Linked DNA regions of Prochlorococcus marinus str. SB. The protein of the gene in region 1 interacts with the protein of each later gene in a pairwise test. Links are inferred from orthologs where the notes say so. Each region holds a gene or a part of one and is shown in the gene's direction. Other genes may lie near its edges.

The links.
Region 2: the proteins of rpe (region 1) and eno interact in binary tests that used the Escherichia coli proteins (3 or more experiments, as listed by UniProt). The link is inferred for Prochlorococcus marinus str. SB from one-to-one orthologs.

Annotation. Positions count from the first base shown.
Region 1 is NZ_JNAS01000001.1:73,721-89,889, reverse strand. The notes cover bases 71-2,860. They hold rpe (ribulose-phosphate 3-epimerase), read left to right. Parts: upstream 71-982; coding sequence 983-1,738; downstream 1,739-2,860. Other genes in these bases: lptB (LPS export ABC transporter ATP-binding protein), read right to left, coding at 2,805-2,860; ccsB (c-type cytochrome biogenesis protein CcsB), read right to left, coding at 1,763-2,692; glpX (class II fructose-bisphosphatase), read right to left, coding at 71-795. Also shown: more of glpX, read right to left, coding at 1-70; more of lptB, read right to left, coding at 2,861-3,533; EV02_RS08020 (DUF309 domain-containing protein), read right to left, coding at 3,622-3,990; translational GTPase TypA, read right to left, coding at 4,003-5,799; EV02_RS08030 (M15 family metallopeptidase), read right to left, coding at 5,927-6,640; chlP (geranylgeranyl reductase), read left to right, coding at 6,754-8,094; glyS (glycine--tRNA ligase subunit beta), read right to left, coding at 8,075-10,237; EV02_RS08045 (NADPH-dependent assimilatory sulfite reductase hemoprotein subunit), read left to right, coding at 10,325-12,112; EV02_RS08050 (M15 family metallopeptidase), read right to left, coding at 12,116-12,799; ATP-dependent DNA helicase RecG, read right to left, coding at 12,857-15,310; EV02_RS08060 (adenylate cyclase), read right to left, coding at 15,333-16,169. UniProt on the Escherichia coli protein: Catalyzes the reversible epimerization of D-ribulose 5-phosphate to D-xylulose 5-phosphate.
Region 2 is NZ_JNAS01000002.1:414,004-430,320, reverse strand. The notes cover bases 7,235-10,172. They hold eno (phosphopyruvate hydratase), read left to right. Parts: upstream 7,235-8,026; coding sequence 8,027-9,319; downstream 9,320-10,172. Other genes in these bases: EV02_RS03985 (ABC1 kinase family protein), read right to left, coding at 9,324-10,172; EV02_RS03975 (ATP-dependent Clp protease ATP-binding subunit), read right to left, coding at 7,235-7,762. Outside these bases: EV02_RS03935 (quinone-dependent dihydroorotate dehydrogenase), read right to left, coding at 1-856; rnhA (ribonuclease HI), read right to left, coding at 853-1,581; rplL (50S ribosomal protein L7/L12), read right to left, coding at 1,629-2,024; rplJ (50S ribosomal protein L10), read right to left, coding at 2,053-2,580; rplA (50S ribosomal protein L1), read right to left, coding at 2,771-3,478; rplK (50S ribosomal protein L11), read right to left, coding at 3,545-3,970; transcription termination/antitermination protein NusG, read right to left, coding at 4,038-4,649; preprotein translocase subunit SecE, read right to left, coding at 4,701-4,943; more of EV02_RS03975, read right to left, coding at 5,006-7,234; more of EV02_RS03985, read right to left, coding at 10,173-10,991; EV02_RS03990 (hypothetical protein), read right to left, coding at 10,988-11,305; EV02_RS03995 (NAD(P)/FAD-dependent oxidoreductase), read left to right, coding at 11,561-12,517; EV02_RS04000 (P-II family nitrogen regulator), read right to left, coding at 12,539-12,820; EV02_RS04005 (sodium-dependent bicarbonate transport family permease), read right to left, coding at 12,823-13,821; EV02_RS04010 (SulP family inorganic anion transporter), read right to left, coding at 13,828-15,480; hemB (porphobilinogen synthase), read left to right, coding at 15,703-16,317. UniProt on the Escherichia coli protein: Catalyzes the reversible conversion of 2-phosphoglycerate (2-PG) into phosphoenolpyruvate (PEP). It is essential for the degradation of carbohydrates via glycolysis.

The DNA of each region.
Region 1 (16,169 bases):
ATCTATATCGGTTATGCCCATTTCATTGAGACGTTTTATATTTCCTTCTTTTGTGTAATCTGCCCATTCAGAAGTTTGAGCGATTGCTGGATCATAAACTAGTTGCCCTTGAAAGTGTCCTCCTAGAGCTCTCATTGCAGCAGCTGAAATAACGCCCTCGGGAGCAGCGCCTATACCCATCAAGCAATGTGTTCCAGTTCCTGCAAAACCACATGCAATCGCAGCTTGAACATCACCATCAGAAATCGGTTGTACTTTTGCACCACATCCTCGGATCTCCTTAATTAAATCTTTATGCCTAGTTCTATCCATTACAACAACAGTAAGCTCATCAATAGAAAGACCTAAGCAATCACTTAGTATCTTCAAGTTTTCAGTAGCTGAATTTCTAATATCTACTTTACCTTTGGCCGCAGGAGGTGCTGCTAATTTGTTCATGTAAAAATCAGGAGCATTGAAAAGGCCACCCGTATCAGAGGCAGCTAAAACGGCCATAGAACCTCTTTGATTGTTGGCACAAAGATTAGTTCCTTCACAAGGATCTACTGCAAAATCGACCCCTGGGCCACTCCCACTACCAACCTCTTCACCTATATAAAGCATAGGCGCTTCATCTCTTTCACCCTCTCCAATAACAATTTTCCCTTTCATTTCAATTTTGCCCATTCGCAATCTCATTGCTTCGACAGCTGCAGCATCAGCTTCATCTTTTTGACCAAGTCCTGTTAGTTTTGCTGAGGCAATAGCAGCTTGCTCGACAACTTCGAGAATTTCTTGAATTAAAGTTTGATTCACAATTAAATTTTGAGGATTTTCTTAAAGGTTTTGAGTATGATCTCATAAAAAATGTCATTTTTTATGAGAATTATTATGCTAGTAAGCTTTTTTTAACTCTTTACAGCTGATACTTTATCAGGCCGTGACTTGAAATTAGGAATAAACAACTAAATATAGTATCTTTATTAAATATTTTAAAAATAAAATGACTGAGTCAAATCAAACAATCTTAGCTGGTGTTAATAGACCAATTCAAATAATTCCTTCAGTTTTACCAGCTGATTGGGCAAATATGGGGGCATGTGTGAAAGAGCTCGAGGAGGCTGGGGTAGATAGAATTCAATTTGATGTAATGGATGGAAATTTCGTACCAAATCTTACGTTCGGTCCTGAAATGATTGCTGCATGCAGGAAATATTGTAATGTCCCTTTTGAAACTCAATTAATGGTGAGCCAATACAACTGTGAAACCATGCTTGAATCTTATGTTAACGCCACAAAAGGGGCGAATGGTGAACCAGGAGTAGTAATAGCTCATGCCGAAGCAAATATTCATTTGCATAGGGTTCTCGGAAGAATAAGAGATCTAGGAGGATCTCCTTCTGTTGCATTAAACCCTCATACTCCTTTTGAAATGATTAAAAACATTATGGATATGGTTGATCATGTTTTGGTTATGACAGTTAATCCGGGCTTTGGAGGACAAGCTTACATACCAACAATGCTTAATAAAATAAGAGAAATAAGAAACTTTATTATCGAAAAAAACTTAAATGTCGACATTGAAGTTGATGGAGGGATAAAAGCAAATTGGACTATTTCACAATGTGCCGATGCTGGTGCTAATTGTTTTATTGCAGGTAGCGGAATGTTTGCTTACCCAACATTAAAAGAAGGATGTGATGACTTGAGAAAAGTTGCACTAGAAGCACAAAAAGGGAATGTACTTTCAGAGTCTTAATCAATAAGATAGGTGATTTCTTAATCACCCAAATATCCATCCATAACTGTGTAACCCTATTCCTAAAAAATTTACTCCTAAATAACAAACTAAAACAACTAAAAAGCCTGTAGAGGCTAATAATGCCGGTTTGCGTCCTTGCCAACCCTTGCTTATTCTCATATGAAGATAAGCGGCATAAAACAACCATGAGATAAATGCCCATGTTTCTTTTGGGTCCCAACTCCACCATGTACCCCAGGCCTCATTAGCCCAAACTGCACCTGAAATTAAACCGAGAGTCAAAAGAACAAAACCTACTAAAATAGAACGATAACTTAATGTATCTAATTCTTCTGAATGAGAAAATTCAATAGGTTCAACTAAATCATTTACGGGATAGCTATTTGAAAGTTTAAATCCTCCTATACCTGTAGAACTACTTCTGATTTGAAGCGGCTTATTTTTATTAATAAACAAAACGGACATAGAAAGTAAAGAACCTATTATTAATGCTGCATAACTAAGCATTACGACGCTAACATGCATCACTAACCAACTAGACCTTAAAGCTGGAACTAAGTTTGATGATAATTTCAAATCCTCAGGTAAAACAAAACAAGCAAAAGCCACAGTCAGTAACTCAATAGGTATAGCAATTGAGGGAATTATTGGAGTTGGGTATTCTTTTTCAACCAATAGTTGACCTAATGTAATACCCCAAGTAAGGAAATAAAGAGATTCATACAAATTGCTAATAGGAAAGTGCCCAGAAATTGACCACCTAAAAAGTAATTGTAATGTTATGAGTAAGTTCACTAAAATCGTAATAAGTCTTACAACAGAAGAAGGCTTTTTCCTGAAAAATGCACCTAAAGATATTGGTAAATTAACTAATAAAAAATAAAAGACTAAAATACCCAAGACTGAAACTGGGTCATATATTAAATTTTTAAAAAGATTATCTAGTATCATCCAGGAAATTTTTCCTTTTTTATTATTCTATGACATCCAAATAATAATTTAAATCATTTATATATGAGTAAATCTTTAATAATTAAGTTTTAATTTATTTTGCAAAAGGATTTCAAAGTTTGAAATTATCTCCTAGATAATACTTCTTCACTATTGGATTATCAGCTAATTCACTTGATGAACCATTAGCTAAGATTTTTCCTTCACTTAATACATATGACTTGTTTGTAATCAAAAGGGTTTCCCTTACATTATGGTCTGTAATGAGGATCCCTACCCCGTCACTACTTAATTTAAGAATTAGTTTCTTTAAATCATTAACAGCCAAGGGATCTATCCCAGCAAACGGTTCGTCTAATAACAAATATTTAGGTCCTTTTCTACCTACCGTGAGTGCCCTAGCTATCTCACACCTCCTCCTCTCTCCTCCTGAAAGTTGATAACCATAATTATCTACAAAGTTATTCAAATTAAATTCATTAATTAACTGTTCTCTTCTATTTCTTATCGCTGCTCTACTATAAGATGAATTTTGTAAAGCCAAATCTATATTATCCTTAACAGTGAGATCTCTAAATATACTCGCTTCCTGAGTTAAGTAACCTAACCCAAGTCTTGATCTAATTGGTAAAGAAAGATTGGTTATATTTTTCCCATTCATTAAAATTTTACCTTTATCCGGTTTTATATTCCCAACTGCAAGATTAAAAGTTGTAGTTTTTCCAGCACCATTAGGTCCCATCAAACCTACAACTTCCCCTGGATTAACAGTTATAGAAACATCATTTACGATTAATCTTCCTTTAATTGAAAGTGATACATTATTAATCTTTAGGTTCATTTTCCTTGAGATTGATTAGGTTTCTTATTTTCTTGAAAAAAAAATGAAATAGATAATAACAATTTAATTGAAGATAAAGATATATTCATTAAAGAGTTTTCAAAAAAGGCTTATCGTTCTCGTTTAATAGTTCTTTATATTGTAATTTCCTTAATAAATCTTCCAAACATTGGCAGAAGGACTCAAGATCAATCCCTATATCAATCTTGGTTCTAGTTTTTATTCTACCTAAACCCTCTCCAAGCAAAATAGTAGCTCCATTTAGATTACCTTTACTTAAGTGAAACTGAGAAACAGATACCTGTAAAATTCCTTGGATAACTTGTCGTTCGTCACCATCTACGGAATTCCATATTTCTTCAAAAGCATCATGAGCTTCATACCATTCATGTTTGTTAAAAAGATTTAAAGCTCTAAAAAGGGAATCTTGAAAACTTTTTGTACTTTCTTCGTTCATTAAAAAAAATTACTAATTTTTTTTCTTTTTATTTATTTTTCTCATTCTTATTGAATCCGGTGTTACCTCTAGCATTTCATCTGGACCAATATATTCGAGTGCTCTTTCAAGAGTAATATCGACAGGTGACTGCAAAGTATCAAGTTCTTCTGCCCCTGCAGACCTCATATTAGTCAACTGCTTAGTTTTACATATATTCAACTCAAGATCTTGAGGTCGATTATTCTCTCCAATTATCATTCCTTTATAAACTTTAACTCCAGGTTTAATGAAATAAACTCCCCTATCTTCCGCATTCTTTAAAGCATAAAATGTGGCTACACCTTCCTCAAAAGCTATAAGAACGCCATTCCTTCTGGTTTCAAAGTCTCCTGTTTTAGGTTTATATTCATAAAAAGAATGACTCATAATACCTTCACCTCTGGTTATCCTTACGAATTCGCCACGAAATCCAATTAATCCTCTTGATGGAACAAGAAATTCTAATTGAGTTCTACCATCTGAACTTGTCTGCATATTTTTCATCTCTGCCTTTCTAGATCCAAGTTTTTCGATACAAGAACCAACAGATACTTCAGGTACATCTAAAACCAAAGTCTCTATAGGCTCACATTCAACATTATCAATTTCTCTGAAAATTACTTGAGGTTGTGAGATTTGAAACTCAAAACCCTCTCTTCTCATAGTTTCAATCAATATCCCAAGATGTAATTCTCCTCTTCCTGAAACTGAGAACCTGTCAGGAGAATCAGTTTCTTCTACTCTCAGGGCAACATTTGTTAAAAGTTCCCTCTCCAATCTATTTTTTAATTGTCTACTCGTAACAAATTTCCCTTCCTTACCCGCGAAGGGTGAATCATTGACAACAAAAGTCATATTTAAGGTCGGTTCATCAACTTTGATTAATGGAAGAGGATGAGGAGAATCGGGACATGCTATGGTCTCACCAATATTGACTTCATCGAAACCAGAAACAGCAACAATATCACCTGCAAATGCTTCATTAATATCAATTCTTTGTAATCCTTCAAATCCTAAAAGCTTACTAACCTTACCTTTAATAGTTTTTCCGTTTTCTTTAATTAAACTAGCCAGTTGCCCATTTTTTATAGTTCCATTGTGAATCTTCCCAATTACTATTCTGCCTAAGAAATCAGAATAGTCCAAAGTAGTTATTTGTAGCTGAAGAGGCTTATTAGAATCACCTACTGGAGGTGGAACGTGTCTAATAATAGCTTCAAAAAGAGGCATCATATTGTCACTATTAGATTCCATCTCTTCTTTTGCGAAACCAGATAAGCCACTCCCAAAAAGATAAGGGAAATCACATTGATCATCATCAGCACCTAACTCCAAAAACAAATCAAGGACCTTATCAATTGCTATTTCTGGTACTACTCGTGGCCTATCGATTTTATTTACAAAGACTATAGGCCTGAGTCCTTTTTCTAATGCTTTTTTTAAAACAAATCTTGTTTGAGGCATAGGCCCCTCATTTGCATCAACAATAAGCAGACAACCATCAACCATTCCCAAAACCCTTTCGACTTCTCCTCCAAAATCAGCATGTCCAGGTGTATCTATAATATTAATTCTGGTATCTTTGTAGTTGACTGCAGTATTTTTTGAGAGAATTGTTATCCCCCTTTCTCTTTCAAGATCATTTGAATCCATTACACATGTAGGGATGACTTCATTGTCTCTAAATATTCCTGATTGAGATAACAATGCATCTACAAGGGTTGTTTTCCCATGATCTACGTGAGCAATAATTGCAACATTTCTAATTTCTTTTATCGAAGATGACATTTATAGAATTTATATAAATATTAGATTGACTTTATTAAGGCTAACTCAAAGTATGCTTATTATGAGAATTTTCTCTTTAAGACTTTGAAAAATATAATTTATAGAATAATTGATTAATGAATTAGATTTATAATTTTCTATTTGAGCTTTCAAAAACTTTTAATGCTTCAATTGACCCTTCATATCTCCAATGCCAGGGTTCGTAATCTATATATTTATTATCTTTGTTGAACGATAACTTAAAGTGAAACTTAGCTGCATTTTTTATTAACCATCTAAAGGCGGCAGTATTTTCGAAGTCGGTTTCAAAGTCTGTCTCTCTTTGAGTAGCATCACCAATATCGATTGCGAAACCTGTACTATGTTCGGAATACCCTGGAGGGGCTGAAACTCTAGCTCTTTCTGCCGCCTCTTGATTTCTAATAGATTTTAAAGAATAAAAGATATCGTTTTGCAAATTTATTGATCTATAACCACTCAAGAAGACTAAATATATCCCATCCTTTTTGGCTTCTTCTCTCATCTTTATTAGAGAATCGCGCATATCCATATGAACTTCAATATTAGGCTCAATTAAAACTAGTTTCTCCTTAGAAATTTCCGCATAGGGTAAATGACCTAAAATTCTATGGTCGTGATTTATCTGAGCTTGAAAATTGAGATTATCAAGAGATCCTATTTCTATATTTTTAATTAATCGCAATGCAGCGACAGAAAAGATAAGAAAAAGAAATGGAGAAAATATTAATAGTTTTTTTAATAATGTTGAATTTGGATTATTTAGGTAAGTTCTTTTGGCAAGTGGTAAATCAAATTGATCGATATCTTTATTAAGTTCCAATATTTAGAAGTGAATTTGGAAAAGATATTTCGATATTAACTATTATTTTAAGAAATGCACTTTTATAAGCAAAAAAGATGTAGTTTTTATATACAGTATTTATTTTTTTTCATATGTTGAGGGTAGCTGTTATTGGTGGAGGTCCAAGTGGTTCATGTGCGGCAGAAATACTTGCTAAAGCTGGAATAAAAACTTGGCTATTCGAGAGAAAATTAGATAATGCGAAACCATGTGGAGGAGCAATTCCACTTTGCATGGTTGAAGAATTTGATTTGCCTGAGTCAATTATTGATAGAAAAGTAAGGCATATGAGAATGATATCTCCATCAAATAGAGAAGTAGATATAAGTTTAGATAGAGTTTATGGGAAAAGTGATAATGAGTTTATTGGGATGTGTAGAAGAGAAGTTATGGATGCCTTTATGCGCAACAGAGCATCAGATCTTGGTGCTAAATTAATAAATGGATTAGTTACTTCTATTGATACTGGCGATAATAATCAAGGGCCATATAAGCTTTCCTACTCAGATTTTACGAATGGAGATAAAAAAGGGGAACTAAAAGAGCTTACTGTTGATCTTTTGATCGGAGCTGATGGAGCCAATAGCAGAGTCGCAAAAGCAATGGATGCAGGTGATTACAAAGTTGCTATAGCATTTCAGGAAAGAATTAAATTGCCTAAAGAAGAAATGAGTTACTACGAAGATCTTGCTGAAATGTATGTTGGAACTGATGTTTCTCCTGATTTTTATGGGTGGGTATTTCCTAAATATGATCATGTTGCTGTGGGCACAGGAACCATGCAAAAGAATCAGTCATTAATTAAAGGACTTCAAGAGGGTGTAAGAAATAGGGCAAAGAAAAGACTTGTTAATGGTGAAGTAATAAAGGTAGAAGCTCACCCTATTCCAGAGCATCCAAGGCCAAGAAGGGTAGTTGGGAGAATGGCATTGGTTGGTGATGCAGCTGGTTATGTTACAAAAAGTTCTGGAGAGGGTATTTATTTTGCTGCAAAAAGCGGAAGAATGTGTGCTGAAGAAATTGTTGAAGCATCAAAAAATGGTCAAGTAATTCCATCAGAAAAAGATTTAAAAAACTATCTTAAAAAATGGGATAAAAAATATGGCACAACTTATAAGGTGCTAGAAATCCTTCAAAATATTTTCTATAGAAATGATTCTGCTAGAGAAGCCTTTGTTGAGATGTGTGATGACATGGATGTTCAAAGACTTACTTTTGATAGTTACTTATACAAAAGAGTTGTGTCTATGAAACCATTACAGCAACTTAAAATTACGATGCTTACACTTGGTTCGATTTTAAGAGGGAAAGCCCTAGCGCCTCATAAATATAAACCCGTTGATAGTGCCGTTAGGGAAAATAAAGAGGTAGAAAAAATGCTAGAAAATTATTCAATAAAGGGAGGAATTAAAGTTAAGAGTTCAAAAGTGTAAAGTCGGCAATTTTTAGAGAATAATTTCTAATTAAGCTCAACAAATTTAGTCTATTATTTCTTATTTTAAAATCCTCTGACATTATTAGGACTCCCTTTTCATTATCAAATAAATCCTCGATAGTGTTTAAATTAATCTCAAACAAATTTAGAAGTTCCAAATAATTGCAATAACCTTCTGAAAAATGTTTTTCTAATTCTCTAATAAATTCAAAAACTTTGAATTCACAATCTTTTTCAAAAAGTTTTGTGTTTATATAATCTCTTGTTGAGAGAACGTCTATTGAAATATCACTTTTATTTGCTAATTTGCTTACCCTAGTAATTACCTTCTGGATTTCTACAAAATTACCCTTTTCGTTAAAATTGATAATAGTATTAACCCTATTTTTAAGATCAACAATATTCAATACTCTTTTTTGAGATAATTCATCAGAAGAGCAAACAGCCTTTATTATTTCTTTACTTAGTGATATTTCTTCTAGATGACTAATAATTCTTTGAACTAAAAATTCATTTAAATCATTTAATACTATTTCTCTTGAGAAGTTTAAATTCGGAAATAAGATTTTCCAAAAATCAATAAGTTCGTTGAATAATTTATCTAAAGGTAAATCAAGTTCATAATCCCAAATTATTTTAATCACACCATTCAAATTTCTTCTTAAGGCATAAGGATCAGATGATCCACTAGGTCGTTTACCAGAAATAAATATACTTATTAAAGTTTCTACCTTATCTGCTATGGAAACTATTGCACCATATTTTGTGGAGGGCAAAGCATCTTTATAAAAAGAAGGTAAATAATGTTCAGCGACAGCCAAGCAAACATCCTCACTAAATCCCTCAAATTTAAGATATTTACCACCCATTATTCCTTGCAGCTCAGGAAATTCGAAAACAATTTCGCTACATAAGTCGTTTTTACAGTATTTAGCAGCTTCTATTAATTTTTTTTCTTCTAGAGACTTATCATTTATAAATTTAAGAATTTTTTTAGTAACTTCCTCTATCCTTTCTACCCTCTGAAATATATTTCCAAGTCCTTTTAAATATGAAACAGATTTAAGCTTTTCATTTCTTTCGATTGAAGCAACTTTTTTGTCACTTTCTACGAAAAACTTTGCATCTGAAAACCTTGCCCTTAATACTTTCTCATTACCTTTAGCGATATTATTACTTGATTCTTCAAGACCATTTGAAATAACGCAGAAAGTTGTACTAATATTTTTTTCAGAGCTTAAATCTAGTTTAGAAAAACTTTCGTTTTTAAATAAAAGAGGAACGTATCTCTGATGAATTTTCATGACTGTTGAGAGAACTTCAACCGGAAGATCAAGAAATTCATTACTAAATTTGCCAATAATTAAGTCTGGCCATTCAACTAAGTCAGTTAGTTCATTTAGTAATCCTTCTGAAAGGTCAGGTTTCAGATTTAAAGATTTAGATGCCTGATTTATTAAACTTTCAATTTTTTCTTTTCTTTCTTTTCGAATAGCTATTACTCTATTTCGTTTCAATAACTCAAAGAAATCATCAGGATTCTGAACTTCTAAAACTTCATTGATTAGCCTATGACTTTTCGTTTTATTACTTATTTTGATCTTTGGATCACATTCATCAAATTCAAAATCAAGAATTTCATCATTATAAATAGACGCAATCCACCTAATAGGTCTTGAAAATTTTATGTTCCCAGCCCCCCATTTCATAAATCGAGGGCCTTGAAGACTCTTTACTAGTTTTGGGATAATCGAAGACAAAGAATTTTTTGTTGATAGTCCTTTTTCAATTTTCTTTCCAAATACAAAATCACCCTTTTCTGTTTTTTTTATTTTTAGCTCACCTACATCTATATCTAAGCTATTAGCAAATCCTAAAGCAGCATTAGTAGGACATCCATTTAAATAAGCTGAATTTGCTTTAGGCCCTTTTCTTTCTATTATCTTATCTTCTGCATAATCAACTAAACCTTCGAGAAGTAGAACTATCCTCCTAGGTGTGGAGGTAACAGTTATATTTTCGAATTTGATTAACTTTTTATCCAATTCAAATTCTATTAGAGATTTAAATTGCTCTAGAACAGAATGAGAAAATTTTGCGGGCAACTCTTCTGTTCCTATCTCAAGTAAATATTTAGACAAGAAAAAAATATGACTTCACTTACTATAATTTACTACCAGTTAAATAAGCTTTTCGCTAATGTATAAAAAGAGATATGTTTTGGTCCTTTGATCAAGGTTGAGAAAGTAAAAAAGAAAAAAGATTCTGCAAAGGATGAGACTGTTTGTTTAGCAAATGGACTAGAAGTTTCTAAATTTGAAAATTTTAAAAAAAGTAGCCAATTTCTTAAGGAACCACTTGCTACGGAATTAGTCAATGAGAGTGATCATTTTACTAATGATGCAGTTCAGTTACTAAAATTTCATGGTAGTTATCAACAAGATAACAGGGAAAATAGAAGGCCTGGCAAAAGTAAAGATTGGCAAATGATGCTTAGGTTAAGAAATCCGGGCGGTGAAGTCCCTGGAAAATTATTTTTAGCATTAGATGAATTATCTGAAAATCTAGGTAATGGAACACTTAGGGCAACTACAAGACAAGCCTTTCAAATGCATGGAATCAGAAAGGAAAACCTAAAAGAAGTAATCCAAACAATAGTAAATTCAATGGGCTCGACATTAGCTGCCTGTGGAGACATAAATAGAAACGTTATGGCACCTGCGGCTCCATTTGATTCGCCAGATTATAATATTGCAAGAGCATTGGCAAAGAAAGTTGCAGATCTTCTCACCCCAATAGCAGGCCAAGGTACTTTTTTAGAGCTTTGGGCTGATGGAGACTTAGAATACATCATAAAGCCTGACAAAGATATTGAAGCAATTAGGAAGCTCCAATTCAAAGATAATGTTTTTAGTGGGATAAAAGATGAGCCACTTTATGGTTCAACTTATTTACCGAGAAAATTCAAATGTGCCGTGACAGTTCCTGGGGACAATTCTGTTGATCTTCTTACCAATGACATAGGAATAGTTGCCTTTACTTCTAAAGATGGAAACTTAGAAGGGTGCAATTTCTATGTTGGAGGTGGTATGGGTCGCACACATAATAATGAGGAGACCTTTGCAAGAATTGCAGATCCACTTGGATATGTTGAAGAACCTGATGTTTATGAATTAATACAAAGCATTGTGGCTATTCAAAGAGATTATGGTGATAGAAAATCAAGAAAAAATTCGAGAATGAAATATCTTCTTCATAGAAAAGGTATTAAATGGTTCAAAAAGATACTTTCTGATAAGTATTTCAAAAAAGAAATTAAAAAAATCAGAAAAGAACCTGATAAGGTTCTTATTGATTACCTAGGTTGGCATAAACAAAATAAAACCTCTCATTTCGTGGGATTACCATTATTATCAGGGCGATTATCTGGAGAGAAGAAGAATACTATCACAAGTATTGTTAAAAAATATAATTTAGATTTAAGACTCACACCTAATCAAGATATTTTACTTTGTAATATCGCCAATAAAAACAAAGGTGAAATTCAAAAATCTCTATCAAAAATTGGATACGGAAATTTAGAAAACATTAATAAAATACAAAGACATGCTCTAGCTTGTCCCGCTTTACCACTTTGTGGTCTTGCAATGACTGAAGCTGAAAGAATATTACCTGACGTACTAAAAAGGATTGAAAATTTACTATTAAATCTAAAAATACAAAAGACAATATTATTCAGAATGACGGGATGTCCGAATGGATGTACCAGGCCTTATATGGCCGAATTAGCACTTGTTGGAAGTGGTCAAAACAAATACCAATTATGGTTGGGGGGCAGTAAAAATCTACAAAGGCTTGCTAAACCATTTCTACAAAGAATGGAGCTTAACGATTTAGAAAAAACTCTTCAACCATTATTTGATAATTGGAAGAGTAATTTGGATTTGGATTTCGGAGATTTTATAAATACTCAAGATGAAAATTATATATTGAATTTACTGAATGAAAATCAATAGAAATTAAATTTTTCCATAAATGGCATTTGCTTTTTTATTTTTCCAAGCCCATAATTGATCACCATAACTAAAATGCCACCATTCATATGGATGTTGAGCAAATCCGAATTTAGTCATAACTTCCCTTAATAAATTTCTTCTACTATTCCAAATAATTGCTTCTTCATTTTTGATGTTTGCATAAAAATAAGGATTTGAGGTCTCATCCATTTGATCAACTATGCTTCCCATTTCAACAAGATTTCCGTATTTATCTGATAAACAAACATCCAAGGCACCCCCAGTTGAATGAGGGGGAGGACACCTAATGTCATAAGAAGGATATGCCCAAAATTTTTCAACTTTTTTTAAAATTGATGGATATGATTTTATATTTTCAAAAGAAATATCAATATCGGATTTTTCACACTCTAATAAAAATGCTCTTTTAAACATAAATTCCTGAACTTCTAAAGGTCGCCAACTGTCATAAATTAAAAGGTAAAAACTACTCTTTGATATCAAATAATCATTTACTTTTACTAATCTATTTACGACCTCCTCTCTTAATTTCCAAATAGAAGTTTTATCTTTGTAAGGTGCTCCTAAATGAGAGTAAGGGTGTGGATCTAAAAACTTTAGGCAGCTAGGTATAGCTATTAATTTATCTCCATTATCTTTAATTGGTATTTTATTCCAAATTTTCAATTGAAATTTACAATTGATTTATAGTGGCATATATATCAATAATTACAATGGTAGTTTTCAATTCAAGAAATCATGAATGAATTTATTATCAGAATTATCAATAAGTATATTCCTTAAAACAACATTTTCTTTTAAATCAGGATCATCACTAACAATCTTAATAGCCTCTTCACGAGCCTTATCAATAAGAAATTTATTGTTAGGTAAATTGTCCAGTACAAAATCAGGCAATCCGGATTGTCTATATCCTAAAATCTGACCTGGCCCTCTAAGCTCCAAGTCTTTTTCAGCAATATAAAAACCATCATTAGATTTTTGCAAAACACAAAGTCGTTTGTTTTCTAATCCATTTTTATCGGGGGTTACCAGATAACAAAAAGATTTTGTTGATCCTCTACCAACTCTCCCCCTTAATTGATGTAACTGGGACAATCCAAATCTGTCCGAATTGTAAATAATCATAATTGTGGCGTTAGGCACATCGATGCCAACCTCAATAACTGTGGTTGAAACCAATATATTAATTTCATTCTTTAAAAAAGAATTAATTACTTCATTCTTTTCTTGTGAACTTAATTTGCCATGTAATAATCCAACTTTTTTGTTAAAAAAGACCTCTTCTGATAAATGTTTGAATGTTTTCTTTGCGGAGCTTAAATTCATTTTTTCTGAATCTTCTATAAGTGGCAAAATCACATAAGCCTGCTTTCCCTTATTGATTTCATCTTCAACAATCTTGAACAAGTTAGTTAAATCATCTTCCGAAATTATTTTTGTTGTTATGGGAACTCTCCCAGGAGGGAGTTCAGTAATTTGACTCACATCTAAATCACCATAAATAGAAAGCGCAAGAGTTCTTGGAATTGGTGTTGCTGTCATTGATAACAAGTTAGTATTTTCTCCTTTATTTAGTAATTTATTTCTTTGAGTAACTCCAAATCTATGTTGTTCATCAATGACGACCATGCCTAACGCATTAAAGATGACTTTATCCTCAAATAGTGCATGAGTACCTACGAGGATATCAACTAATCCATTGTTCAAATTAGAGAAAATTTCTTTTCTCTTTTTTTGAGGAGTATTCCCAGTAAGTAGTTCAACAGAAACTAAAAGGGGATTTAAATATTTTAATAAATTTTTATAATGCTGTTCTGCCAATACCTCAGTTGGGACCATAAATGCACCTTGCAGGTTTTTTTCAATGACAAGTAAAAGAGACGCTATTGCAATTATGGTTTTACCGCTTCCCACATCTCCCTGAAGCAATCTAGACATTGGTACAGGATTAGATAAATCTTTCTTAATTTCATTTAAAACATTTTCTTGAGATTTTGTTAATTCAAAAGGAAAAGTATTTAAAAATTCTTTTAATAAAGATTTCTTTTGAGGAAATTGTGAAATTACATTTTTATTCGTCTTTCTTTTTCTGAGTAGGAACTTAATTTGAAGTAGGAATAATTCATCAAAAACCAAACGTTTTTTTGACTCCCTAAGTGCCTGTTGAGTTGGTGGGAAATGAATATTAATCAACGACTCTCCTTTTGATAATAAAGATAATGAATCAAGTTGCTTATTATTTAAAATTTCTGGATATTGCTTTGCATAAATTAGTACCTTTTTCATAAGTTTTATAAAACTCATATTTGATAAAGCTTCACCTAATGAATACAAGGGTAATATTTTGCCTGAGAAATTAAAATTATCATTGTTATCCTTAAGAATTTCAATCTGCGGATCTACAAAAGTTTTGCCATACTCTGTCAATTTAACCTTACCCGAAATTGCTAATTTAGTTCCAGGAGAATACAAAGATTTTTGAGATGTGAAGAAGGAGTAAGATCTAAATCTTCTTCCTAAAAAAAATTTTGTGACCTTTATTGAAGAAGTTTCATCAGAAACTAAAATATTCATTATTGACAAATTACTATTTTTTTTACTCTTATAAATATAAAACCTTTTAACGTTTGCGATGCACGTGTATAAATTATCTGGTTTTAAATTTATTATTTTAACTCTATTCGTATAGTCTAGATATGTTCGTGGGAAATAATTAATTAGATCTTTTATATGAAATATCCCTAATTCATTAAGCTTATTTTTATAAACTTTTCCTACATTTTTTATTAATGAAATATCTGAATCAAAAGACAAACTTGAATCAGCTTTATTAAGAAAAACATTATTAGAAATATTATTAGAACTTTCTATTTCTAGAGTTTTACCTAGCTTATAAAGATTTTTTCTTGTGTCTATTATTAACCTTTTTCTTTGATTTTCATCTAATTTATTATATTCATTATATTTTTTAGAAAATTCATAAAATATCCTTAAATATTCGTCTGAGAGATTTAGATTATCTAGTTTTTTTAATGATTCATGCAAATAATCATTAAAGTATTTTTCTCTTCCTAAAGTATTAATAAATTTGTTTTCAGTTTCAATCGTAAGAGATTTTTGAAGAGGTCTTATCCAATCTTTAATTAATTTATTATTATTCCCGCTAATAGTCACATTTGAAAAAAGAATTATTTTTTCAATGTATTTTATTCAAAGAGAATTCTTTTTGCCTCCAATATGTCTCTTTTTTAATCAAACGCTGAAATTGATTTTTGAGCTCATTTATTTTGTTCCTTTGAATAGAAAGATTTAAATTTTTAAACTCTAACTCAACAGTAGATATATTGAAGAAAATAATGCTTGGAAAATTATTGACTATTAATGATGACCTATTTAAGTTTAATTCGAAATTAATAACAAAAGGATATGGATGTTTTATCATAAAATTTTTGCCTACTAAGTAATCAAAGGAATCTTTGGATATCAAATTTTTTATTAAATTTGCCTTGAATAATTCTTGGTTAATACTATATGAAAGATTCAATAGTAAATTGTCCAATGACTTGTCTATTAAATCAAAATTATTAAGAATCTGATTTTTTGGTAAATTATCCATTTGCTTGATATTTTCTTTTTCTTGATATCTTGGTTTTTCCACCTTTTCATCTCCTATTAATTCAATTAAGGAGGAAATAAATTGTTTTTCAACTCCTAAATTTTCAAAAATATTGTTTTTAGATAAATAATTATTATGGTGGTTATTATCTAAATCAAGTGATACGAATCTTTCATAATTATTAGCTTGATAATATTCAGAAGTATTTGAAAAATCTTCAGTAATCTCATACTGAACGGGTTCTTTTAATTGAAAACTATCTTCATATTGGAATTTTTCTTTTTGATCATCTATTATTTTTGTTGAACTATTAAAAATAGTAAAATTGATTTCCTTATTTATATTTTTTTCAATTTCATTTATCTTTAATTGTTCTACTGTCAAAAAGGGCAAATTCTTAAATATTAATTTACTTAT
Region 2 (16,317 bases), on another replicon or contig:
CAGTTTGCCTGATCTTTCTATTTTCAAGACCTAATCTATCAATGCTGGTGTTTGTAGCAATTATTCCATCGATGTTTTCTTCGATTATTAATTGACAAATATCTTCAATATCTTTAAGGCCTAAATCTGGCGCAATTTTTACAAATAATGGTGGACAATTAGGTAAGTTTTTAATTTCTCTAAGAAGTTCTTTTAGAAGAATTGGATCTTGTAATTTTCTTAGTCCTTCAGTATTTGGAGAACTAACGTTTATTGCTGCGTAATCACAATATGGAATTAATAATTTTAGAGAAGTTAAATAATCATCTTTTGCTTGTGATAAACCTGTAATTTTTGACTTCCCGAAATTTATCCCTAAACAAATATTCTCCCTGTTTTTTTTAAACTCAATACCTTGCTCGACAAAGTTTTTAACTAGATTTTCAGCGCCATTATTATTGAAACCCATTCTATTTAATGCTGCTTCTTCTTCTGCCAATCTAAATAACCTTGGTTTGGGATTTCCATTCTGAGCAAATTTAGTTACTGTACCAAGCTCAGCAAATCCAAAACCAAAATCTTTCCATATATTTGCGGCATTTCCATTTTTGTCAAAACCCGCAGCTAAACCAACTGGATTACAAAAATTTATTCCACATATTTTCTGAGTTAACCTTTTATCAACTACAGAAAATTCTTCATTTAGATTTTTTAAGATAGAAGATACTATAGGCCAATTATATTTTCTTGAACTGAATGATAGGAGACTAAGAGATAAATTTGTTAAGTATTCTGCATCAATTCCAGAGTCTTTTTTTAATACAGGGGTAATAAAGTTTTTATAAAGATTGTTAAATCCCCCCTTCTGTTCACTCATAAAAAATTAAGCTTCTTTTTTTCTATTATCCAATATTTTTTATCTTTAGGAATCAATCTCCAATTACGCCATTCAAAAAGTGAATATTGTTTTATCTTTAAGTGGTTTTCATCACCTAATAATGTTTCTAGTTCAGGTGAACTTAACAGGTACTTTTTTTCTGCAAATTTTTGAATTAATTCATTGCGGGAAAATAATTCCTGAATTTCTGCAGGTGCATTTTTTTCAAAAAAATCAACTGAGGATTCTACTTTTTTTAAGTTACTTTCTATAGATATACCTTTGCTGTAATTAGTTGCAATTTTATCAACCCTATCATTTTGTTTATCCCCGCTATGACCTTTAACATATTCCATTATTAGGCCATTAATTCTTAATTGATCAATTTTTTGCCATAGATCAAGATTTTGAACTGGTTTTCCTGAACTTGTTTTCCATCCATTTTTCTTCCAATTAATAATCCATTTTGTATAACCCTCTATGACATATTTACTATCAGTTCTTAGTTTAAAGTTCTCTTTTAATTTGTAGGTTTTTAATTTCTCAAGAGTTTTTATAGCCGCAGTGAGTTCCATTCTATTATTAGTAGTATTTTGCTCGGAACCACCTATTTCTAATTCGCTGTTATCCTCAAAAATTATTAAACCACCCCATCCACCTGGGCCTGGATTACCACTGCAGGCTCCATCTGTTGCGGCTTCAATCGCAATACTATCACTATTCATAATTTTTGAAGCCGATATTAAGGTTATCGGCTTGAAAAAATGTACTCTTACTTAAGTGTAACTTTACCGCCAGCTTCTTCAATCTCTTTCTTTAAAGATTCAGCATCTGCTTTGGCAATTCCTTCTTTTACTGTTTTTGGTGCAGATTCAACAAGTGCTTTTGCATCGCCAAGACCTAGACCAGTTGCATTTCTTACAACCTTAAGTACTTTGATTTTTGCAGCTGCATCAAAGCCTTCGAGAACTACATCAAATTCAGTTTTTTCTTCAGCAGCGCCACCATCTGAGTCACCGCCAGCTGCTCCAGGAGCTGCCATTACTACACCTGCAGAAGCTGCAGCAGATACACCAAAAGCCTCTTCAATTTGCTTTACAAGCTCAGATGCTTCTAAAAGTGATAAAGATTTTAATGATTCAAGAATTTCTTCAGTTTTTGCGGACATTTTCTTAAAAGTTAATTAGGGTTTTGATTTAAGATTCTGATTTTTCAGAATGTTGTTTAAGTGATCTAGCAAGTCCAGAAGGCACTTCATTGATAGAGATCGCAATTTTTGTTGCTACGCCATTTAGAGCGCCAGCAATTTTTGCTATCAATACTTCTTTAGATGGAAGACTTGCAATTTCTTTTATTTCAGAATCGCTAAGAAGTCTGCCTTCAAATAAAGCTCCTTTGGTCTCGGATTTTTTGGTGTCTTTTTGAAAAGATTGGATAGCTTTTACAGCACCACCAACATCTTCTTTAATTAACACAAAAGCATTCGTTCCGGTCAGTAAAGATTCAAGATCGTTCCAATTACTATCTCCATCAATAGCTTTGCGCATTAATGAATTTTTAGTAACTTTGCAGATACCGTTGGTTGTTTGCAATCTAGATCGCAAATCTGACATCTCTTTGATAGTTAAACCTTTATAGTCAAGAACCACAGCCATTTCCGAGTCGTCTAAAAGAGATTTAATCTCAGTAACGATTTTTTGCTTATTCTCTAGTGTTCGGCCCATTGATGTTTTTTGGATCGTAATTTAGGGAGAGCAGGAAATGCGGCAAAGTTCTTTTTAAGAGGCCGCTTTTATTAGATCCAAAAAGAAATAATTTAAGACGAGTCCTCGGTAGGAATTAAAAATTTAGAATAACTAAATCAACCTACTTTCTTTGGCCGTATTATTGCAATTTAAATTATACTACAAAGCGTTAACCTTCAGGTTGGTAATCTTGTACAGCATTTATGTCTAATTGAACTGAAGGCCCCATTGTTGAAGTTACATAAAAAGTTTTCCAATACTTTCCTTTAGCTCCACTTGGTTTATTTTTATCAATTGATTCTTGTAAGGTTTTTAAGTTGTCAAATAGGGCCTCTTTTGTGAAACTTGCTTTTCCAAAGCGGACATGAACGATTCCAGCCTTATCTGCTCTAAATTCGAGTTTACCGGCTTTGAATTCTTTTATTGCATTAGCAATGTCATTAGTTACTGTCCCAGCTTTAGGATTAGGCATTAAACCTCTAGGTCCTAAAACTCTTCCTAATTTTGCAACCTTTGGCATCATATCTGGAGTTGCAATAAGTAGATCAAACTCCATATTTCCTTTATTGATGCTTTCTACAAGATCTTCTTCGCCAAATAAATCTGCACCAGCAGCCTTAGCTTTCGATACATTTTCACCGCTTGTAATTACTGCAATTTTGATGCTTTGGCCAGTACCATGTGGTAATGCAACAGTGGTCCTTAATTGTTGATCAGTATATTTTGGATCAATACCTAGACGTATATGTGCTTCAATAGTTTCATCAAATTTTGCATTAGCATTTTCCTTGATAATACTAAGAGCTTCAAGTGGTGCGTAAATGCGATCTTCTATCTTTGTTGATAGAGCCGCCATTCTTTTAGATAGTTTTTTCATAATAATATTGGGTGCAAACGGTTATTAACTAACCTCCCCTAAATAGTGAGAAATTGTGTATTGAACTCAATCAGTGATAGAGACGCCCATATTACGAGCAGTACCCTCAATTACTTTCATTGCCGATTCAACACTAGAACAGTTTAGATCAGGAAGCTTAGTTTTGGCTATTTCTTCTAATTGAGATTTACTTATATTCCCAACAGAGCCTTTTGCGGATTCACCTGATCCTTTCTCTATACCAGCTGCTTTTGTTATTAAGACGGAAGCAGGAGGTGTTTTTGTGATAAAAGTAAAGCTTCTATCTTCAAAAACAGAAATCTCGACTGGAATTACAAAACCTGCTTTATCTTGTGTCCTTGCATTGTATTCTTTGCAAAATGCCATGATATTGACACCATGTTGTCCTAAAGCGGGCCCTACAGGAGGAGCAGGATTTGCTTTGCCTGCTTGTAGAGCAAGCTTGATAACTGCAACAATTTTTTTTGCCATTAGATTAGATAATTTAAGCTGAAGTAGAAAATCATTATTTTACTCGATAAACAAGAACAATTAGAAATTAATTTTGTTTATTGATTTGGGAGAATTCTAATTCTACAGGAGTCTCGCGCCCAAATATTGAAAGTAATGCTTTTAATTTATTTCTTTCGCCGGAAACTTCTATAACTTCCCCCTGGAAATCCTTGAATGGACCACTAGTTACAATTATTCTATCTTTTTCTTCAATATCTAACTTGATTACAGCTTTTTTCTCTGATGCGCGCTTAAAGATTCTATTAACTTCTTGTCTTGATAATGGTCGAGGTTTGATATGACCTCGTGATCTTCCGCTGCCTCTCCCGTCTTCAGCACCGACAAAGTTAATTACATTTGGTGTACTTTTAACAGCCATCATTGTATCTTCATCCAAAATCATTCTTACGAGGACATAACCAGGGAAAACTTTTTCTTCAGTAGTTTGTCTGCTTCCATCTTTTTTTAATTTAATTCCTGGAGTTTGGGGAATTTCAATTTCAATGATTCTATTATTAACACCTAAAGTCACTGATCTCTGCTCAAGAGTCGCTTTTACTTTTTTTTCACAGCTTGATGCTACTTGAATGGCATACCATCTTGCGATGCTTGTATTTGCTTTTGAAGAAGCAAGGTTTGTATTTAATTCATTACTCATTTTTCTGGAAGCTTAAATAAGATCTTTATTAATGGATATTCGGGAGATAATTCAACCAAAAATTTGCGAGGCTGCCCATCCATAGAATCTGCTAACAGAAGCAATTGCTGCAGCAGAAAAGGATACCATAATTATAACTGCTACTGATTCGCTAAAAAGTTGTTGTTTGTTAGGCCACACGACAAGTTTAAGCTCATCGTATGTAGATCTAAAAAAATTATTCTTTTTTTTAGGCTCTTCAACTTCAGGAGAATCCTTTTTAAGAAGGTCTTTATTAGTAGTAGGACTTGTCACAAAATTTTTTTTGAAATTGAGCTTTACGCTTTAATTTCTATTTTAGCTTATTGATTCTCTCCTCAGCTAGGTTTGAAAACGATCTCATCTTTTTTAGCAGGGTTAAGTTTAATTATTATATTTTTTTTGTTTTTGAAGTTATCCTCTAAAAGTTTTGCAGCCAAGGGATTTTCTATTTGTCTTCTAAGTTCCCTGCTAAGTGGCCTAGCACCATATTCAGGTTCGTAAGAATCGTTTGCAATTTTATTAATAACTTTTTTGTCTATGGCGATATTTATGTTCTGTTCAAGTAGTAGGTTTTTTAAATCTTCTGTTTGCAAAATTATTATTTTTTGAAGTTCATCAATAGATAATGGATTAAACCTTACTACTTCGTCAATTCTATTTAAAAATTCAGGTCTAAATATTGAAGACAATGTATTACTAATGGAATCATCTAAGGTTTGTTGGTTATTTTCTAACTTTCCCTCACTTTTAGAAATCTTTTGTGAATACTCCAGTATAGATTTACCAGCTAGGTTGCTTGTCATGATGATTACTGTATTTTTGAAGTCAACAGTCCTTCCTTGAGAGTCTGTTAATCTTCCTTCATCTAAGACTTGTAAAAGAATATTAAAAACTTCTGAATGTGCTTTTTCTATTTCATCAAGAAGAATTACTGAATAGGGTTTACGTCTTACAGCTTCAGTTAATTGACCTCCCTCTTCATAACCAACATAACCTGGCGGAGCTCCCAAAAGTCTTGCTACGGCATTTTTCTCCATATATTCACTCATGTCTAATCTTAAAAGTGCGTCTTCTTCATCAAATAAAGCTGTTGCAAGAGATTTTGCTAATTCTGTTTTGCCGACACCTGTAGGACCCATAAATAAAAAAGATCCGATAGGTCTTTTAGGACTTTTCATGCCGACGCGAGCTCTTCTAATTGCAGCAGACACAGCTTCTATAGCTTTTTCTTGTCCAATAACTTTTTCACTTAGTTCTGTTTCTAGATTGACTAATTTCTTACGTTCATTTGAAACTACTTTAGAAATTGGAATACCTGTAATTTTTGAGACAACATCAGCAATATCATCAGGTTCAACTTGATATTTAAAAGGGAAATTTCTATTTTTCTTTATTTTATTAAAGTTCTCTTCAACTTTTTGTATTTCATTCTCTATTTCATTTAACTCTTCTTCAAGCTTTTCTAAATAATCAAGATCATTTTCAATTTCGCGATTTGATTTATCTTTAATTTTTTTTGTTAGCTTATCTTCTTCTTTCATTAAAATAGATAATTGCTTCATTTCTTCACGCAAATTGTACCAATTGTCCAAAAGAACGTTCAATCTTGCCTCTGATTGTTGCCTCATATTCAACAGTTTTTCTTTAGCTTCGATATTTTCTTCTTGCAAATTATTCAATTTTTCATTAATGGTATGAAGTTTGTTTTCTTGTTGAAGAATTATTTGAGGCTTTTTATTAGACTCGATTTTTAACTCTGCAGCTGCTTCATCAATTAAATCTATTGCTTTATCAGGAAGACATTTATCGCTGATGTATCTGTCGGCCAATTTTGCAGAATAGTTTACAGCTTCTTCAGAAATTTTTATGCCATGATGTGATTCATATTTCTTTTTGATACCTTGCAGTATTTTTGCGCTTAATTCTACTGAAGGTTCATTAACAGCTATCTTTTGAAAACAATTATTTAATGCTTGATCTTTTTCAATAGTTTCACGAAATTTCTCAGGTGTTGTTGTACCGATACATCTAAGTTCTCCTTCAGCCAGTAAAGGTTTTAAGATATTGCTTATATCGGTAGAAGATCTGTCAGAACTCAATATTGAATGAATTTCATCAATAAATAGAATCATTCCTTGGCTTGGATTGTTTAGTTCCTGCATTATTAAGCTTAGCCTTTCTTCTAGTTGGCCTCTAAATTTTGTCCCAGAAACTAAAGCACCTATGTCAAGCGAAATAATTTTAAAGTCTTTTAAAGAATCAGGAACTTTTTTGTCCACAATTAATTGCGCAAGTAATTTTGCAATTGAGGTTTTACCAACTCCAGGATTACCGATAAGTATAGGATTATTTTTGTTTCTTCTGCAGAGTACCCTCATTAAATTATTTATCTCATTTTCTCTCCCTAAAACAGGATCCAGTAAGCCTTTTTTAGCTGATTCTGTTAAATCTTTTCCATAAATTGAAAGAGCATTTTCATCTTTCCCAACTTGTTTTTTGGTTTCAATTTGAAGTTTACTTTTGGGTAATGGAACGATAGCTTCTTTAAATTTTTCTTCTTTAACTAAAGTCTCTTTATTTGATTCAAAATTAGATTGATTATTTATTTCCAGTATGTTCTCATAATTAAAAGAATCTTTTGATTGATTAATATTTGGGAAAAACTTTAATTCCTCTTCTAATTTTTCCATCGAAAGGTTACCTTCCTGAAAAACATAATTTCCAATTCTTAAATCTCTTCCAAGAGCAATTAGTAAATGAGGGATTTCTATGAATCTCGATCCCCATTGGATTTTGATCTGATTTGCATTATCTAATAAAATCTCTAAATCTTCTCCGATAGTAAAAATATCTGACTCATTTGTTGGAGTCTCTTCTAAAAAATCTTCTGTTATATCTAAAACTGTATCTTGGTCGATTGATAATTTTTCAATGAAAGCAAAGAATTCACTTGATGAGAACAATGTATGAATTATGTGTTCAATATTAAATTCGCTATGATCCCATTTTTTTGCTGTTTCTTCCCCTAATAAAAGAAGATTCCAACTGATATCGCTAAATAGTTCAGGACTGGATGTAAGTGTTTCTCTCATAAACTATAAAAACTATAGTTGATTAATAATTAATATTCTAAATAGTATATGCATTAATAATCATTCATTAATTTTTAAATTATAAGATGAATTTCAAAAATATCACTATGAGAGGGGTTGATGGGACTTTGGAATTAATAAAATCGATAACTAAATATTTAAGTGGTTGTGAAATTAAATAATTATGATTGGTTAACATATTTATTTCAGATATTAGCCAAATAGTTCAGCTATTAATAGGATTTAAATAGTAATAATTAAATTGTGAAAGAAACTATTGATTTTCTTATTGATACTATTGAAGCAAGGCAAGTCCTTGATTCAAGAGGTAATCCAACTGTAGAGGCAGAAGTATTTTTGGAATGTGGTGCAAGTGGTAGAGCAATTGTTCCCAGCGGAGCTAGTACTGGTGCTCATGAAGCACATGAATTAAGAGATGGTGGTACAAAATACATGGGGAAGGGTGTTTTAAATGCTGTTAATAAAATTCATGAAACAATATCCCCGGCTTTATGTGGTTTGACGGCTTTAGATCAAACTGCAGTAGATAAATTAATGATTGAAATTGATGGAACTCCTAATAAATCTAACCTTGGAGCAAATTCAATCCTTGCAGTAAGTCTTGCAACTGCCAGAGCATCAGCAAATGCTTTAGACGTTCCACTATATAGGTATCTTGGAGATCCATTATCCAATCTCCTTCCAGTGCCACTGATGAATGTAATAAATGGCGGTGCTCATGCGCCAAATAGTCTTGATTTTCAGGAATTTATGCTTGTCCCACATGGAGTTAATAATTTCAGTGAATCATTAAGAATGGGTACTGAAATTTTTCACTCATTAAAATCATTACTTGATCAAAAAGGTCTATCTACTGCTGTAGGCGATGAGGGTGGATTTGCACCTAATCTGTCATCAAGTGAAGAGGCAGGGGACTTATTATTAGAAGCAATTCAAAAAGCCGGATTTAAGCCTGGTGAGCAGGTATCTTTAGCTTTAGATGCTGCTAGTACTGAATTTTATAGTGATGGTATTTATAAATATGAAGGGAAAAGTTTAAATAGTTCTGAAATGATTTCATATCTTTCAAGATTAGTTTCAAATTATCCAATAGTTTCGATAGAAGATGGTTTAGCAGAGGATGATTGGGAGGGTTGGTCAGAATTAAACAAAGAATTAGGAAATAAAGTTCAGCTTGTAGGTGATGATTTATTCGTTACTAATACAGAAAGGTTAAGGAAAGGGATTATAGAAAAATCTGCCAATTCAATCCTAATAAAGGTAAATCAAATTGGAACATTAACTGAAACTTTGGAAGCTATTGAGTTAGCTAAAATGTCCGGTTTCACAAGTGTTATTAGTCATAGAAGTGGTGAGACTGAAGATACCACAATTGCTGATTTATCTGTCGCAACACGATCGGGTCAGATCAAGACCGGTTCTTTGAGTAGAAGTGAAAGGATTGCAAAATACAATAGGCTTTTAAAAATTGAGGAGGAATTGGGAAATCAAGCAAGATTCGCAGGAGCTTTAGGTTTAGGTCCCAAAAATATATAGTTTTTTAGCGCTTAAGTTTTTCTAAACGTGAGCCTTTTCTCATACTTAATTGGCATTTTATCCAATCAACACTTATTGGTAGTGCAAAAAAAAGAGGCAACAATGCAAAATTATTTTGTTTATTGGTTACTAGTAAAGCAGAAGCAATTGATAAGCTTCCTATAAGAATTGAATGGCCTAAAGTTTTTTGAGCAGTAAACATTTTTTTGAATTGCCTGTCAGACTCTCCCATTCTTATTTGTAATTGTAAATCGCCCTGCTCTAATCTTTCTAAACTTTCATCTATTCTTTTGGGAATACCAACAGCTTTCGATCCTAGTTCACCTACTTGCCTTCCAAATTGGTTAATTAAATCGTTTGGAGTTTGATTATTTGAAGTCATAAGTTCTATTAAATAAGGCTTGGTAACTGATACAAGGTTAAACCCTGGGTCAAGCATTCTACCAACTCCTTCAAAAGTTGATAAAGCTCTCATCACAAAAATTAAATCTACTGGTAGTTGAAATGGTGTTTCATAAACAAGTTCGTATAAATCTCCAGATAATTTTTCAATAATATTTGGACTAAATGGTGGAGTTAAGGCTTCTTTAAGCATCAATCTGACTAATCTTCTGACTGGTCCTACATCAATATCTTTTGAAATTAGCCCAGCTTGTTGTAATTGACTGACAAGTGATGAGGCGTCTCTTAAAGCAGCAGCCTTAACCATCCCTCCTAATCTTGTTTGAAGATTATTTGAGATATTGCCCATCATTCCAAAATCATAAAAAATCAATTTACCTTCATTTGAAACTGCTAGATTCCCTGGATGAGGGTCTGCATGAAAAAAACCGTAATTTACTAATTGTTTTAAATAACTGATGGCGCCTATTTCTGCAATTTTAGGTAGATCAATTTCTTGTGATTGTAATTTTTCTAAATCGCTTATTTTTGTTCCTTCTAGATAACTTAAACAAAGGACTTTTTCACTGCTTAAATCCCAAATTACTTCAGGAACTTCAATATTTTCATCATCAAGAAATTGCTGTCTAAATCTTGCGGCATATTGTGCTTCACAATTAAAATCAAGCTCCTTCATGAGAACTTTCCTACACTCTTTAGCAATCTCAACCCAGTTTCTACCTCGACTCCAATTCTTATTTTTCTGCAATAAGCCCGCTATTTGCTGCATTATGCCCAAATCTATAATAAACAATTCTTTTAAATTAGGTCTTTGAACTTTAAATACTACTTTCTTACCATTTTTTAAAGTCGCCTTATGGACCTGAGCTAGTGATGCTGATCCAACCGGATCAGATATTATTTGATCTATTTCATTAAACTTAGATCCTAGTTCTACTTTTATAGTTTCTTCAACTTGCGCAAATGAAAAATTAGGAACTTGATCTTGCAATTTAGACAATTCCTGTATCCAGGTATTAGGAATTAAATCAGGTCTCGCTGATAATAATTGTCCAATTTTAATAAATGCTGATCCAAGTTTTATTAATTGATTAGTAAACCACCTAGCTCTTTTAATTTGGACCCTACTTTTTTTATTCTTCTTAGTTTGGAAAATTGTAAATCTAATATTATCTATCCATAAATTTATTAAAAGCGAAATCAGAGTTTTCCAAATAAGAAAGGCCCTCTTCAATTTTTTTAAACGATAATGAAGAATGTTGTAACTCATTTAATTTGATTATTTATATTTTTATTAAGGAGATCAATTTGCTTATTGATATTTTCAATTTCATTTAAAGCTTTTTTTATTTTGGAATCTTGGTAAGTATTTGTAATCTCATTTTCTTGAATATTTTCGGCTTTTTCCAGTCTTGATGCTTCTTCGATTATGGATTCTTTTAAACTATCAAATTCTTTTTTGAGAATTTCTGGAGCATCCTGAGCAATATTTGTTGCTTCTTCAATTTTTTCAACTAATATTTCGTTTAATTTTTCGGTTACTTTCTTAATAGCAGCTTTTAAAAGGTAATCAGAGTTGGTCATGTAAAATATAATGTTTCAACGGCAATTGATTTTTCGATATGACCTAATAATAGATCAATACAGAACATTTCACGTAATTGATCATTTTGATAATTAATTTTTTATGTTTTTCCTATGTAAGTTTGTTTCTATATTAAGCTTTTTTCTTTTTTTTCTTTTAACTTATATCTATATAAAGGTTCAGGTATTTACTTTGAAAATATCTTCTAACCAAGAACTCATCTAATTAACTACTAAAAAAGGAGTTTTTTAAAATTGGAAATCATTGAGTCAGATGTAGTTATTATCGGAGGAGGCCCGGCTGGATGTACTTGCGCACTTTATACATCTCGTTCAAACTTAAAGACTGTAATTTTAGATAAAAATCCATCTGTTGGCGCCTTAGCAATTACTCATCAAATAGCTAATTATCCAGGTGTTCCTGTTGATATAAGTGGAGAAAAATTACTTACCCTAATGAGAGAACAGGCTGTGCAATACGGCACAGACTATAGAAGAGCGCAAGTGTTTGGAATAGATGCTAGTGGAGAATGGAAAATGGTTTATACGCCCGAAGGCACTTTTAAAGCTAAAGCACTTGTACTTGCAAGTGGAGCCATGGGCAGGCCTGCATCATTTAAGGGCGAAGCGGATTTTCTTGGTAAAGGAGTAAGTTATTGTGCTACATGTGATGGGGCTTTTTATAAAAATAGAGAAGTTGCTGTTGTTGGAGTGAACAAGGAGGCAATTGAAGAGGCAACTGTTCTAACTAAATTTGCATCAACTGTGCATTGGATTACATCAAGTGATCCTAAATCAGATAATGAAGAGGCTATGGAATTGATGGATAATTCAAATATAAAACATTGGAGTAGAACAAGATTGTTGGAAATATTGGGAGATGATATGGGTGTGAATGGGGTTGTTGTTAAAAATAAACAAGAAGAAAATCCTATCAATTTAAATTTAGATGGAGTGTTTGTCTACATGAGTGGTTCAAAGCCTATTACTGATTTTTTAGGGGATCAAATTGCTTTAAAAGAAGACGGAGGAGTTATTGTTGATGACTTTATGTCTACAAACTCTGATGGAGTATGGGCTATTGGAGATATAAGAAATACACCATTTAAACAAGCCGTAGTTGCGGCTTCTGATGGATGTATTGCTGCGATGTCAATTGATAGATACTTAAATAGTCGAAAAAATATAAGAGTAGATTGGATTCATTCTTAAAAATAAATATTGCTTCTTAATTTAAAGGGGTGTTGCTTCAGAAATATAAGCAACTCCTCCGTAGTAGCTTAAATCGTCCCTGATGTTATCTCTCATTTTATCTATTAATTCTTGCTCACAAAAAACAATTACATGAGCATTGGCTCCTAATCCTGTAAATTCCATATCTTCAGTAACAACTCTTTCAGGCCCTCTGCCTGTGGCGTGTTTCATAACTGTATATCCGGGAACATTAGCTTTTTCTAATGTTTTAATGATTGCATCTAGTTCTCTTTCACTAAATATCAAGTCTAATCTTTTCATTTTTATAAGGGGGACAATGGGATAATGTTATTTACTAAACTCATATATATGGGAATGCCAAGAACTATATTGAATGGGAAAGTTAGACCTAGTGTAGTTGAAATATAATAACTAGATTTAGCTTCTGGAACTGTCATCCTCATCGCTGCAGGAACTGCTAAATAAGAGGCGCTTGCACATAAAACCACAAATAAAAGTGCGTTGCCATGTCCTAAAGATAAAAATCTTGCAACGAAAACACCAATAAATGAGTTAAACAAAGGCATAAAAATGGCAAATCCAATCAAGAACGAACCTGCATTCTTTAGTCTCGGCAATCTTTGAGCAGCGACTATTCCCATATCTAACAAGAAGAAGCATTCTGCTCCATAGAATAATTGTCCAGTAAAAGGCTCCATTTTTGCAATCCCTGAAGGATTACTGGAAGCAGTGAGAAATCCTACAATTAAGCTTGAGAGCAATAAATAAACTGATCCATTCAAAAGTGATTCGTGTAATATTGCGCTAAGATGCATTTTTCTTGATTTTGGTCTATTTTTGGGAGCTGCAAATTTCACAAGTAATAATCCAACAATGATTGCAGGAGATTCCATTAAAGCTAAGGCGCCAACCATAAACCCATCAAAGGCTATTTTTTGACTTTCCAAAAAACTTTCTGCGGAAATAAATGTAACAGCACTAATTGAACCGTATGCTGCTGCTATTGCGGCTGAATTAAACACATCAAACTTGAATCTTAAAATTAAAAAACCAATAAGCGGGATTACAAGTGACATCAGTATTGCAGCACTTAAAGTAGGCAATACTTGATCTGTAAAACCACTTTTCTGTATCTCTATACCTCCTTTAAACCCAATAGCTAGTAGCAAATAAAGGGAGAAGAGTTTAGGTAATGGAGCGGGTATTTCTAAATCAGATTTAAATAGTACTGAAATTGCTCCAATCAAAAAGAAAAGAACTGGCGGGGCTAATACATTTTGCAGAATTGGATTTATTTCCATAAATTACTAAGCTATTTCATTTAGAGCAGTTTCTAAAGCTTCTTTTCTTGTTTCAATAATGCCTTCAACTCCAAACTTAGCTAATCTATCTTTTACTTTTTCATTAGCACCAGCAACAAATGCTTTTCTGGAATTATTTTTTGCTTCTTGCATCATATCTTCTATTGCCAGAGTCGCAGTAACTCCAAGTCGCGGTACATCAGTGATATCTAATATCAAAACTTTGTAGTTTCTTACAAGCATCATTCTTTCAGATATGCCTTTAGCTGCTCCAAAACTAAGTGGTCCTTTAAGTCTAAACAGCATTACCTCGCCTGAACATCTATCTAGAAGAGCTTTTTCATCAGCAGGCAATGCATTTTTCCCTTGATCATCTTCTGATAAAGGATTATCCTCATCCATACCTTCTAGTTGAGTTTCGGTTATTGAATCAATAGTGAGCATATTTGCTATGAATACGCCTACTAAAACTGCCCAAATTAAATCCCAAAAAACAGTCATTAGGAGTACGCCGTACATAACAACTGAAGTTTTTAAAGATAATTTGTGAGCCCTCCTCAAGAACCCCCAATCAATAATATCTAGACCAACTTTTATAAGGATTCCTGCTAGTAAGGCAGTTGGTATTTGCTCAGCTAAAGGACCTGCGCCAACTAAAACTATCAACAAGACAACTGAGTGTACCATACCAGAAATGGGAGTGGATCCTCCAGATTTAACATTAATAACTGTTCTCATTGTTGCTCCGGCTCCAGGTAAGCCTGAAAACAGACCGGCAACAGCATTCCCTATTCCTTGACCAATAAGTTCTCTATCAGAATTATGTTTTGTTTGAGATATATTGTCTGCTACTAGAGATGTTAGTAAGGAGTCAATTGCGCCAAGTACTGCGAGGACTAATCCTGCCTTAAAAATGATTGGAAAATATTGATTAAAACTTGGGAAATTTAAAGATGGAACTCCCCTTGGAATTTCTCCAATTCTATCAATAGCACCATCTCCAAAAATTAATATTGAAATTGGAGTTACTATCAATAGGGCTAAGAGAGGAGAAGGAACCCATTGACTTATTTTTCTAGGTGTTAGAAATACTATACCCAGTGTCATTATTGCTACTCCAATAGCAGCACCGTTTGGCTGGAAATTTGAAAATACAGTGGATAAAGATTCAACTACTCCACCTCTAGTACTAATTCCTAGTAATGGCCCAATCTGAAGTGCAATTATTATGACTCCAATACCAGACATGAATCCTGACACAACAGAATATGGAACTAAAGTAATGTATTTACCTAGTTTGAGAATCCCAAATAATATTTGCAGTAAGCCACCAATTACTACTGCTGCCATCACTAAAGGTAAAATTTGTCCTGCAGAAAGATCTCTTGGAACCCCCACTGCTGCTAAGCCTGCTACTACTCCAGCAACAGTTACACTCATTGGACCGGTAGGCCCACTAACTTGAGCAGGCGTTCCGCCGAATAATGCTGCTAAAAAACCAACTACTACTGCCCCATATAGTCCATAAATTGCCCCGCCAGGTCCTAACGCAGCATTACCAAAAGCAAGAGCGAGGGGCAGAGCCACCACAGCGGCTGTGATCCCTCCAAGAATATCTCCTCTTACATTCTTTAGATGAAATCCATTAATTATTTTCAAAGATACTCTCCTTAAAATAAATACTTAACTAAAAGATATTATCTCTTTATGACGTAAATTTGTGAAAAATGAAGTTTGTGCAAAATATTTTTGTAACTTTTTTTGCTCTTATTAAATAAATTTTAGTTAATTTTCCTGAACAAAAGTAGTGTCTGATTAATTTATATGAGATGCAAGGGATTAATGTATTAGATAAATATTTTCAATTTAAATAATATTCAAATGAATTCTATTATGCGTCCTAGAAGATTAAGAAGAACTGAGGCAATTAGAGATATGGTTAGAGAAAACCATCTAAAGGCATCCGACTTTATATATCCATTATTTATTCATGAAAAAGACGGTAAAGAGGAAATTTCAGCAATGCCCGGAACTTATAGATGGGATATTAATGGCTTAATAAAAGAGGTTACTAGGGCATGGGAATTGGGAATAAGGTGTGTGGTTCTTTTCCCCAAAATCAATGATAGCTTAAAGACTGAAGATGGAGCAGAATGTTTTAATGAAGACGGTTTAATACCTAAAGCTATTCGAATATTAAAAAAAGAGATTCCTGAAATGGCAATAATGACTGATGTTGCCTTGGACCCATATTCTTGTGATGGTCATGACGGATTAGTTGATGAAACTGGAAAGATATTGAACGACGAAACAATCGAAATTTTAAAAAAACAAGCTTTAACACAAGCAAGAGCCGGAGCTGATTTTATTGGCCCTAGTGACATGATGGATGGGAGAGTTGGAGCAATTAGGACTGCTCTTGATAGTCAAGGATTTAGTGATGTAGGAATTATTAGTTATACAGCTAAATATTCATCTGCTTATTATGGTCCATTT